One region of the Mesorhizobium sp. GW821-FHT04C10 genome, then DNA from elsewhere that is predicted to be linked to it. Evidence: predicted binding sites of a transcription regulator. Region 1 holds the regulator's gene; each other region holds the start of a gene.
What was found. The regulator PhoB, encoded in region 1, activates phosphate uptake and scavenging genes when phosphate is short. The targets are predictions, from matches to a motif close to TGTCATNNANCTGTCAT.

Region 1 (3,275 bases):
CCTCAGCCTGTCGGGCGGCCAGCAGCAGCGGCTGTGCATCGCCCGCACGGTGGCGGTGAAGCCGGAGGTCATCCTGCTCGACGAGCCGGCCTCCGCGCTTGATCCGCTGTCGACCGCCAAGATCGAGGAACTGATCGACGAGCTGCAGGCCGACTACACGATCGTCATCGTCACCCACAACATGCAGCAGGCGGCGCGCGTCTCGAAGCAGACCGCCTTCATGTATCTTGGCGAACTGGTCGAATTCGACCGCACCGAGAAGATCTTCACGTCGCCTCGCGAGAAGCGCACGCAAGACTACATCACCGGCCGCTTCGGCTGATCGCACGCATACGAGGACCAGGATCATGGCCGAACATACAGTCGCAGCCTTCGACGAGGATCTCGGACAGATCAGCAGGCTGATCAGCGACATGGGCGATCTCGCCGGTTCGATGGTCGGCGGCGCCACCAAGGCGCTGCTGAATTCCGACAACGCGCTGGCACAGCGCGTAGTCTCCGACGACGCCATCATGGATGCGCGCCAGCGCGAACTCGACGATCGCGCCATCACGCTGATCGCCAAGCGCCAGCCGATGGCCGACGATCTGCGCCATGTCGTCGGGTCGATCCGCATGGCCGGTGACCTCGAACGCATTGGCGACCTTGCCAAGAACATCGCCAAGCGCGTCGGCACCGTCGGTCTCAACGCAACGCCGCGCGACCTGTCGCATTCCATCGACGCCATGGCGCAGCTGGTGCTGATCCAGGTGCAGGGCGTGATCGAGGAGTATGCGGCGCGCGACGCCGCCGCGCTTGCGAAGCTGCGCGCCGACGACGAACGCATCGACGTCAAGTACACCTCGGTGTTCCGCGAACTGCTGACCTACATGATGGAGGATCCGCGCAACATCACCGCTTGCACGCATCTGTTGTTCTGCGCCAAGAATCTCGAACGCATCGGCGACCATGTGACCAACATCGCCGAGAACGCGTACTATGTCCTGACCGGCACGCAACTGCCCGCCAACCGCCCCAAACAGGACGAGACGGCGATGTCGGCGCCGGCGGCTTGAGCGTTGGAGCGGTTCATCGTTTCGCGGAAACGCCGACCCGCTCTATCTCTTTGTTTCACGCAATTCAGGATGGAAAACCGCTACACATTTTTTCCTGGGATTGCTTTAGAGGTGACCAGTCAATGATCGCACCACGCATCATGGTGGTGGAGGACGAGGAGCCGCTCGGCGTGCTCCTCCGCTACAATCTGGAATCGGAAGGTTATCAGGTCGAGGTGGTAACCCGCGGCGATGAAGCCGAAATCCGGCTGCAGGAAAACGTGCCCGATCTCCTGGTGCTCGACTGGATGGTGCCGGCGGTGTCCGGCATCGAACTCTGTCGCCGGCTAAGAATGCGCCCCGAGACCGAACGGCTGCCGATCATCATGCTGACCGCGCGGGGTGAAGAAAGCGACCGCGTGCGCGGCCTTTCGACCGGTGCCGACGACTATCTGGTCAAGCCGTTCTCGACGCCGGAATTCATGGCCCGCGTCAAGGCGCTGCTGCGCCGCGCCAAGCCGGAAGTGCTGTCCAGCGTGCTCAAGGTCGGCGACATCGTGCTCGACCGTGAATCGCACCGAGTCTACCGCAAGAAGAGCGAGATCCGGCTCGGGCCGACCGAATTCCGCCTTCTGGAATTCATGATGCGCCATCCCGGCCGCGTCTTCTCGCGCAGCCAACTGCTCGACAATGTCTGGGGTGAGACGATCTATATCGACGAGCGCACCGTGGACGTGCATGTCGGCCGCCTGCGCAAGGCGGTCAACAATGGCCGCATGCCCGACGTCATCCGCACCATCCGTGGGGCAGGCTACGCGATCAGGGAAGATTAGAGCCTTGAGGCGGAAGCGTTGATAGGTTGAATGTGTCCACTCCCGGGTCACACGCATTGACAATTGGCTGAGACGCTCATGGCCTCGTCATCTTTGGGCGAAGCAAGGAGCGCAGCGACGCGGCGCGGACCCCTGGAGCTGCTCTGCAGCCCAAGGATCCATGCCGCGACCTCAAAGCGTTGCCACGGCGCAAGTTCTGCTCCGCTGCACTGCGTGGCATAGGTCACGGAATGGATCCCAGGGTCTCCGCGACGGAGCTTCGCTCCTGCTCCGCCCACGGATGACGACGGCCAATCTCCAAGTAAGCGAGGGTCTACGGCATCAACGACGAATGCCAGCTCAGGCAACGCTCTTCCCGGCACTGCCTCTTGCCTGCACGCCCGGCGCGAAGATCTCCTGATCGACGAAGGTCAGTGCGCGCATGGCGCAGCCCTCGCGGATCAGGGGCAACTCGTTCGGTTCGGTGTCGAACGAAATCGATTTCGAGTGCTGGCCGCCGGCGGTCTGGGCGATCGCCTCGCGCAATGCCGGCTCGATCAGGTCGAAGGCGGCGGCGCTGACGCCGACCATGGCCACGGGGGCGGGATCGATCAGCGCAAACAGGCTGCCGAGGCCATAACCCAGTGCTTCTCCGGCCTTGCGATAGGCTTCGCGCTCGGGCCCGGCTCGTTCCCGCGCCGTCGTCGCCAATGCCCGCATCTGCGCGTCGCTGACGTCGGCGACCGGTTCGGTGTCCTCGCCAAGCTGCCTGGCATTGCGCCAGATGGCGTAGTTGCCGGCATAGGCCTCGACGCAGCCGCGCCGCCCGCAGCGGCAGAGCGCGCCGCCTGGCCGATGGATCATGTGGCCGAACTCGCCGCCCGACGAATGGGTGCCGGTGAACAGCTCGCCCTTCAGCACAAGGCCCATGCCGATGCCGTGCGACAAAAGGATGGCGATGAAGTCGTCGCGGTAGCGTTCGGGGTCGCGCCAGCGCAGCGCCACCGCCATCATGTTGCAGTCGTTCTCCATGGTGGCCGGGATGCCGAACTCGGCTTCCAGTATGTCGGCGAAGGCGATGTCGGTCTGCGGCGTGATCGGCGACCACAGCATGGCCCTGGCCTTGGTGTCGGTGATGCCCTGGATCGCCAGCGCGATGCGGGCGACGCTGCGTACGTCGATATCGGGATCCTCGAGGCGCCGCCGTACAATGGCGACGCATTCACCGATCAGCGCCTCGCGCGACATGGTCAGCGTGTCCAGCCGGCGCTGTTCCTCCGATATCACCTGGCCGGCATAGTCGATGACGGCGACGGACAGGAAATTCAGCGACAGCACCACAGTCATGATGGCCGCGGCCTCCGGGTTGAGGCCGAGGCCGACCTGTGGCCTGCCGCGTTTGAGCGCACCGGCCTCGCTCGGCTTGCCC
Region 2 (3,275 bases), 1.8 Mb from region 1:
TTCACGCCGGCGAGTCGAGCGGCCCGGAAGGCGTTCGCGACGCAATCGAGCTGCTCGGTGCCGACCGCATCGACCACGGCGTGCGGGCGATCGAGGATCCGGACCTTGTCGACTTGCTGGCACAAAGACGGATTCCGCTCGGCATCTGTCCGGTCTCCAATCTGGCGCTCGGCGTCTATCCCTCGCTGGCGCAACATCCGCTCGACGCCCTGCGCAAGGCCGGTGTCCCGGTCTCGATCAACACCGACGATCCGGCACTGCTCGACACCACGCTTGAGGCATCCTACGCCGCTTGCGCGGAGGCCTTCGCCTGGGACGACGAAACCATCCGCCAGCTCGCCGCGACATCGGTGCAGGCGAGCTACGCCGACCCCGCGCTGAAGGCATGGATCCTGGCCGATCTGGCGGCCTGGCGAAGCTAGCGGGGTTCAGTTCGCAGGCACCGTCCCGGCCTGCTGATCCGCGTCCGTCAGCGTCTGCAGGAACGCGACAATGTCGTCGATCTCGGCGTCGTTGAGCGCCGGCTTGTCGCCGGGCTTTTTGCCGTTGAAGGGCGGGTCCTGATTCAAGTTCGGCCAGTAAGCCTTTGGCAGATCATCATATTGCCGGACCGTACCATCGGCATTTCTGGGGTACCAATGGCCGGGATCGGTATCGCGGCTGGCGTAGAAGGCGACAGCGTCGCGCAGCGTGTGGAAGGTGCCGTTGTGGAAGAAGCTCTTGCGCAGCGCGACGTTGCGCAGGGTCGGTGTCTTGAACAGGCCGCAAAACTCGGCCCGGCCCTTGAAGTCGGTGCGCAGCGGGCCGCAGAGGCCGAGATCGACATAGGCGGGATCGGCATTGGCGGGAATTGCCGCGTTGCGCGGCACGGCGATGGCGATCAGGCCAAAATCGGTGAATTGCGGCGGCTCGCCGTCATTGGCCGGTTCGCTGAGATGGCAGCTGGCGCAATTGCCCTTGGCCTCGTCCTCGAACAGCGCGCGGCCGCGCAATTCCCGCGCCGTCAGCTCGGCCTTGCCGGCAAGGAAGGCGTCGTAGCGGCTGGAATAGGGATAGAAATCAGGCGCACTCTGCTCGAATGTGCCGAGCGCCTCGGCGGCGGCGTCGAAGGCATCGCCCGGGTGGTCGAACACGTCGTCGCCGAAGGCGGCCTTGAACTCACCGGCATAGGCTGATTTGCGCAAGGCCGATGTGACGGCGGCCCCGTCCTTGTTGGCCATCTCGAAGGGCGAGAGCAGGGGGATTTTCGCCTGGTCCTTGCCATGGTCGGCCCGGCCGTCCCAGGTCAGGCCGCCGGTCGGGCCATTGTCGACGCTCTCATCGCCCTCGTCCTCGGAATCGTAGAAATGCTCGGTGAAGGCGGGCGCGGCCTGGAGATAGCGCAGCGACGGCACGGCGCGTACGCCTGGTTGGTCGAGATTCGGACCGCCCATCTCGACCGGCGCGGCCGAGGCCGGGCCGAAGGCACGGTGCGGGTCATGGCAGGACGAACAGGCCTGCTTGCCCGAGGCGGACAGCGCCGGATCGAAGAACATTTTTCGGCCAAGCGCGGTCAGCGCCTGCGCCCGCGCGAAGGCATCGGCGCGCGATAGCGGGCCGGGGTGGACGCTGCCGGATCCGGCATGGACAAGGGTTTGCGGCCAGGCGAGGGCAAGGCCGAACAAGGATGCGGCAGCGGCCGCGATCATCAGGCGTCTGCCTCGTCCCGTCGTCATCGCTTCCCAGTCCATTTCGCTCCGCAGTTAGGGTCGCACTGCAACGGATTGATGACTGCTCCCGTTCTTCACGAAACCGTGTTCGCGGGCGAGGCAAGTGTCACAAAGGTGACAAGGCATCGACGTAGCTCTTTGCGTGCGCGGCCTCCTGCCATGCACGACGCCTCTAGCCATCCCCCTTAGCCATGAGGACTCCTTGATGCGGCCCTTCAGTTCGCTTTTCCTGGCCTCCACCGCCCTGGCATCGTTCGCCAGCGCTGCCAGCGCCGCCCCTCCCGGCTACGACAAGATCGACACTGTCGTCGTCATCTATGCCGAGAACCGCAGCTTCGATAATCTCTATGGCGGCTTCCCCGGCGCCAACGGGCTGGCCAATGTCTCGGCCGACCAGGCGCGCCAGCTCGACCGCGACGGCAAGCCGCTTGCCGAATTGCCGCCGGCCTGGGGCGGGCTGACCGCCAAGGGCGTGACGCCTGTGGTGACCGAGGCGCAGTCGGCGCATCTCGCCAATGCCAGCTTCGCCATCGACGACGCCAGCGGCTTCAACGAGAAGACCTCCGTCGTCACCCGCGACCTCTGGCACCGCTTCTACCAGGAGCAGATGCAGATCGATGGCGGCCGGAACGACAAGTTCGCCGCCTGGGCCGATTCAGGCGGTCTGGTCATGGGCCATTATGACGGCTCCGGCCTGCCGATGTGGGCGGTGGCGAAGAAATACGTGCTGGCCGACAATTTCTTCCAGGGCGCCTTTGGCGGCTCCTTCCTCAACCATTTCCAGCTCGCCTGCGCCTGCGCCCCGGTCTATCCAAACGCCGATACCAGCCCGGTGAAGGGCCAGATCGCCGTCGTCGAGGCCGATGGCAAGACGCTGAAGGTGGCCGACAACTCGCCACCCTCCGCCCTTGGCGGCGTGCCGAAATTCGTCAATGACGGCGCCATCACGCCCGACTTCTATGCCGTCAACACCATGCAGCCGCCTTACCAGCCGAGCGCCAACAAGCCCGTCGAAGGCGGCGACAAGGCGCTGGCCGACCCGGCGCAGCCGACGACGCTGCCGCCGCAGCACGACATCACCATCGGCGACCTGCTGTCGCTGAAGGGGATCGACTGGGCCTGGTATGCCGGCGCCTGGCAGGCAACGCTCGACGGCAAGAACGCGACGCCGGTGCCGAACTTCCAGTACCACCACCAGCCGTTCAACTATTTCGCCGCCTATGCGCCGGGCACCGCCGCGCGCACCGCGCATCTCAGGGATGGCGGTCTCGACGGTTCCGAATTCATCAAGGCGATCGATGACGGCAAGCTGCCTTCTGTCAGCTTCTACAAGCCGCAAGGCAATCTCAACGAACACAGCGGCTATGCCGATGTGACATCGGGCGACCAGCATCTGGCCGACCTCGTCGCGCATCTGGAGAAGAGCCCACAATGGAGCCACATGCTGGTCGTCGTGACCTATGACGAGAATGGCGGCTTCTGGGATCATGTCGCGCCGCCCAAGGCCGACCGCTGGGGCCCGGGCAACCGCGTCCCGGCCTTCATCATCTCGCCCTACGCGAAGAT
Region 3 (3,275 bases), 3.3 Mb from region 1:
TGGCCTATTTCGAACGGAACCCGGAGAAGGCGGAGCGTATCACCGCGGCAGCGAACGCCTATTGCCGGACCTTTGGGCACGAACAGACCGAACAGGCGATCTCCCTGCTGGTGCTCTACAAATATTTCGTGCTCAGCGGCCAGATCAAGCCGGATACCGAGGTCTGGCGCTGCATAACGGGCTAGTACCCAGGGTCTCTCGTCGAAGCCGGTCGGCACGCGCTGGACGACCGCCGCTCTCGGTAAATGCCTGGCACAACGACGCGTAAGCGTGACGCGGCCAATGCCTATTGCCGGACATTCTCCAATGAGCGGGACGAGCAGGCTGTCTCCCTGCTCGTGCTCTATAAATATTTCGTGCTCAGCGGCCAGCTCGAACCCGATCGCCAACTCTGGCACTTCATCGAGGGCTAGCGCGGCTCGGCCTAGAGCAATTCCAGGAAAAGTGTGAAACGGTTTTCCCGGGAAAAGCGCGTAGCGCTTTCCCTAGGGAGCCGCTCTAACGGTCAGATGACGCTGCGGTCGAGAACCATGTCGGCGGGGCCGAAGCGATCCTTTGCCGTCAATTGCTGGTGCCAGTAGGGGTAGAGCAGAGGCGGGCGGCTGACGGCGTCGAGGCGCTGGCGTTCTTCAGGGTTGAGCTCCAGGGCCGCCGCGGCGAGATTGTCCTTGAGCTGGGCATCGTTGCGGGCGCCAATCACCAGCGAGGAGACGGCGGGGCGTCCGAGCAGCCAGGCAAGTGCCACCTGCGCCGCCGAGACGCTGCGGGCCTTGCCGATCTCCACCAGCACGTCCACGATCCGCCACAGTCGATCCTCGTCCCGGATCGGCGGCTCGGACCAGCCCGCGAGCTGGCGCGCGGTCGGGCTGTCGCGGCGGTATTTGCCGGACAGCAAGCCGCCGGCGAGCGGACTCCAGACCAGCACGCCCAGCCCCTGGTCGACCGAGATCGGCAGCAGTTCATATTCGGCCTCGCGTGCCTCCAGCGTATAGTGGATCTGCTGGGTGACGAAGCGTTGCTGGTGACGGCTGTCGCTGATGGAGAGCGCCTTCATCACCTGCCAACCGGACCAGTTGGAACAACCTATATAGCGCACCTTGCCCTGGGCGATCAAAGTGTCGAGCGCGGCCACCGTTTCCTCGACCGGGGTAAGACCGTCCCACTGGTGGACGAAATAGATGTCGATGACGTCGGTCTTCAGCCGCTTCAGGCTCTTTTCGCATTCACGGATCAGATGGTGGCGCGACAGGCCTTCGTCGTTCGGCCCGCTGCCGATCCGCATGCGCGCCTTTGACGCGATCAGCACGTCGTTCTTGCGCTTGCCGCCGAGTGCCTCGCCGATGATCTCTTCCGACAGGCCGTTCGAATAGACATTGGCGGTGTCGATGAGGTTGATGCCGGCGTCGATGCACATGTCGATCATCCGCTTCGCTTCGGTAAGATCGCTGTTGCCCACCGCGGCGAAGGGCCCGGTGCCGCCGAACGTCATGGTGCCCAAAGTCAGTGTCGAAACCTTCAGGCCTGAACGGCCAAGGGTGCGGTATTCCATGTCAGTCCTCGCGATTGTGTTGAATTGGGGCGCCGCGAAGGGCAGCCCGGAATGCGACCGGGGATTTGTAGGACAATTTGCCCGGCTTGTCGCCATGCAATGATGATGGATCGATCACGCATGGCGGAGCTTTTAAAGGCCGCGGTCGCGTTCCGGACTGCAATAAAACCGTCACCGCCGGCCTATATTGAATTCGGCTAAGGTGTTTCCATTCCAGGCCACGGGCCTGCAGTTTGGGGTGCCGGACATGAATCGACAGGGCTTGCTAGCGGAGCGACTGATATGACCGAGCTAAGACAGAATTCTCCCGCCAAGGATTGGCTTGAAGCCGAGCTCGCCGACACGCTCGACGAAGACTATGAGCTCGAAATGTCGGAACCGGCGCTGTCGATGGAGATCGCCAAGATCTACAAGAACTCGCATCCGCCTTCGATCGATCGCATGCAATATTTTCGCGACCTTATCACCTTGCAGTCCGAACTGATCAAGCTGCAGTCCTGGGTCGCCTATCACAAGAAGAAGCTGGTGGTGGTTTTCGAGGGCCGTGACTCTGCCGGCAAGGGCGGCGTCATCAAGCGCATCACGCAGCGGCTCAATCCGCGCATCTGCCGCGTCGTGGCACTTCCGGCGCCGACCGAACGCGAGAAGTCGCAATGGTATTTCCAGCGCTATGTCCCGCATCTGCCGGCTGGCGGCGAGATCGTGCTTTTCGACCGCTCCTGGTACAATCGCTCCGGCGTCGAACGGGTGATGGGCTTTGCCTCGCACGACCAGGTCGAGGAGTTCTTCCATGACGTTCCGGAGTTCGAGCGCATGCTGGTGCGCTCGGGTATCACCGTGGTCAAATACTGGTTCTCGATCACCGATGAGGAGCAGCAGATGCGCTTCCTGATGCGCATCCACGATCCGATGAAGCAGTGGAAGCTGTCGCCGATGGATCTGCAATCGCGCGTGCGCTGGGAGCAGTACACCAAGGCCAAGGAAGAGACCTTCGCCCGCACCAACATTCCGGAGGCGCCCTGGTTCATCGTCGAGGGCAACGACAAGAAGCGCGCGCGGCTGAACTGCATCGACCATCTGCTCAAGCAGATGCCTTATGAAGAGGTGCCGCACGAGGAGATCACGCTGCCCGAGCGCGTCTTCAATCCCGAATACGAGCGCCAGACATTGCCGCGCGAACTCTACGTGCCGGAGAAGTATTGAGCACCTTGTCCTTCTCCCCGTTCACGGGGAGAAGGTGCCCGAAGGGCGGATGAGGGGCGGCGCCAGCGTTGGCGATTGAGCCCCAATTCGCTGCCATTGGTAGCTTGCCGCTAGTCTCCAAAGGCCGCGCCGCCCCTCATTGCCCTGCCGGGCATTTCTCCCCGTATAGTGACGGGGAGAAAGAGCTGTAGTCACGCCCGCCCGATCACCACATGCGTGGCAAGCGCCGTCGCAACCTGCTCGGTGCACTGGTAGCCGAGCTTCAGCATGTCGAGGCCGGCGAACAGATTCTCACCTGTGCCAAGCAGGATCGGCGAGATCGCCAGGTGCATCTCGTCGATGAGCTTTTCCTGCAGATATTGCCGGATTGTCGAAACGCCGCCACCAACCCGCACATCCTTGCCGCCAGCCGCGACCTTTGCCTGCTCGAGCGCGGAATGGATGCCGTCGGTGACGAAGTGGAAGGTCGTGCCGCCTTCCATGACGATCGGATCGCGTTTGTAGCGCGTCAGCACGAAAGTCG

Region 2: the regulator PhoB is predicted to act here: its motif matches at 1,756-1,772, upstream of AC07UC_RS16615 (acid phosphatase).
Region 3: the regulator PhoB is predicted to act here: its motif matches at 1,708-1,724, upstream of ppk2 (polyphosphate kinase 2).

The regions. Positions count from the first base shown of each region.
Region 1 is NZ_JBWKTL010000001.1:1,674,464-1,677,738, forward strand. Features, by position in the region: gene pstB (phosphate ABC transporter ATP-binding protein PstB) at 1-322, shown strand, start outside; gene phoU (phosphate signaling complex protein PhoU) at 348-1,055, shown strand; gene phoB (phosphate regulon transcriptional regulator PhoB) at 1,178-1,867, shown strand; gene AC07UC_RS08165 (ROK family protein) at 2,207-3,275, opposite strand, start outside.
Region 2 is NZ_JBWKTL010000001.1:3,432,821-3,436,095, forward strand. Features, by position in the region: gene add (adenosine deaminase) at 1-422, shown strand, start outside; gene AC07UC_RS16610 (cytochrome-c peroxidase) at 429-1,715, opposite strand; gene AC07UC_RS16615 (acid phosphatase) at 1,915-3,275, shown strand, end outside.
Region 3 is NZ_JBWKTL010000001.1:4,991,207-4,994,481, reverse strand. Features, by position in the region: gene AC07UC_RS24410 (glycosyl transferase family 90) at 1-185, shown strand, start outside; gene AC07UC_RS24405 (hypothetical protein) at 246-413, shown strand; gene AC07UC_RS24400 (aldo/keto reductase) at 506-1,549, opposite strand; gene ppk2 (polyphosphate kinase 2) at 1,832-2,752, shown strand; gene AC07UC_RS24390 (dihydrofolate reductase family protein) at 2,944-3,275, opposite strand, start outside.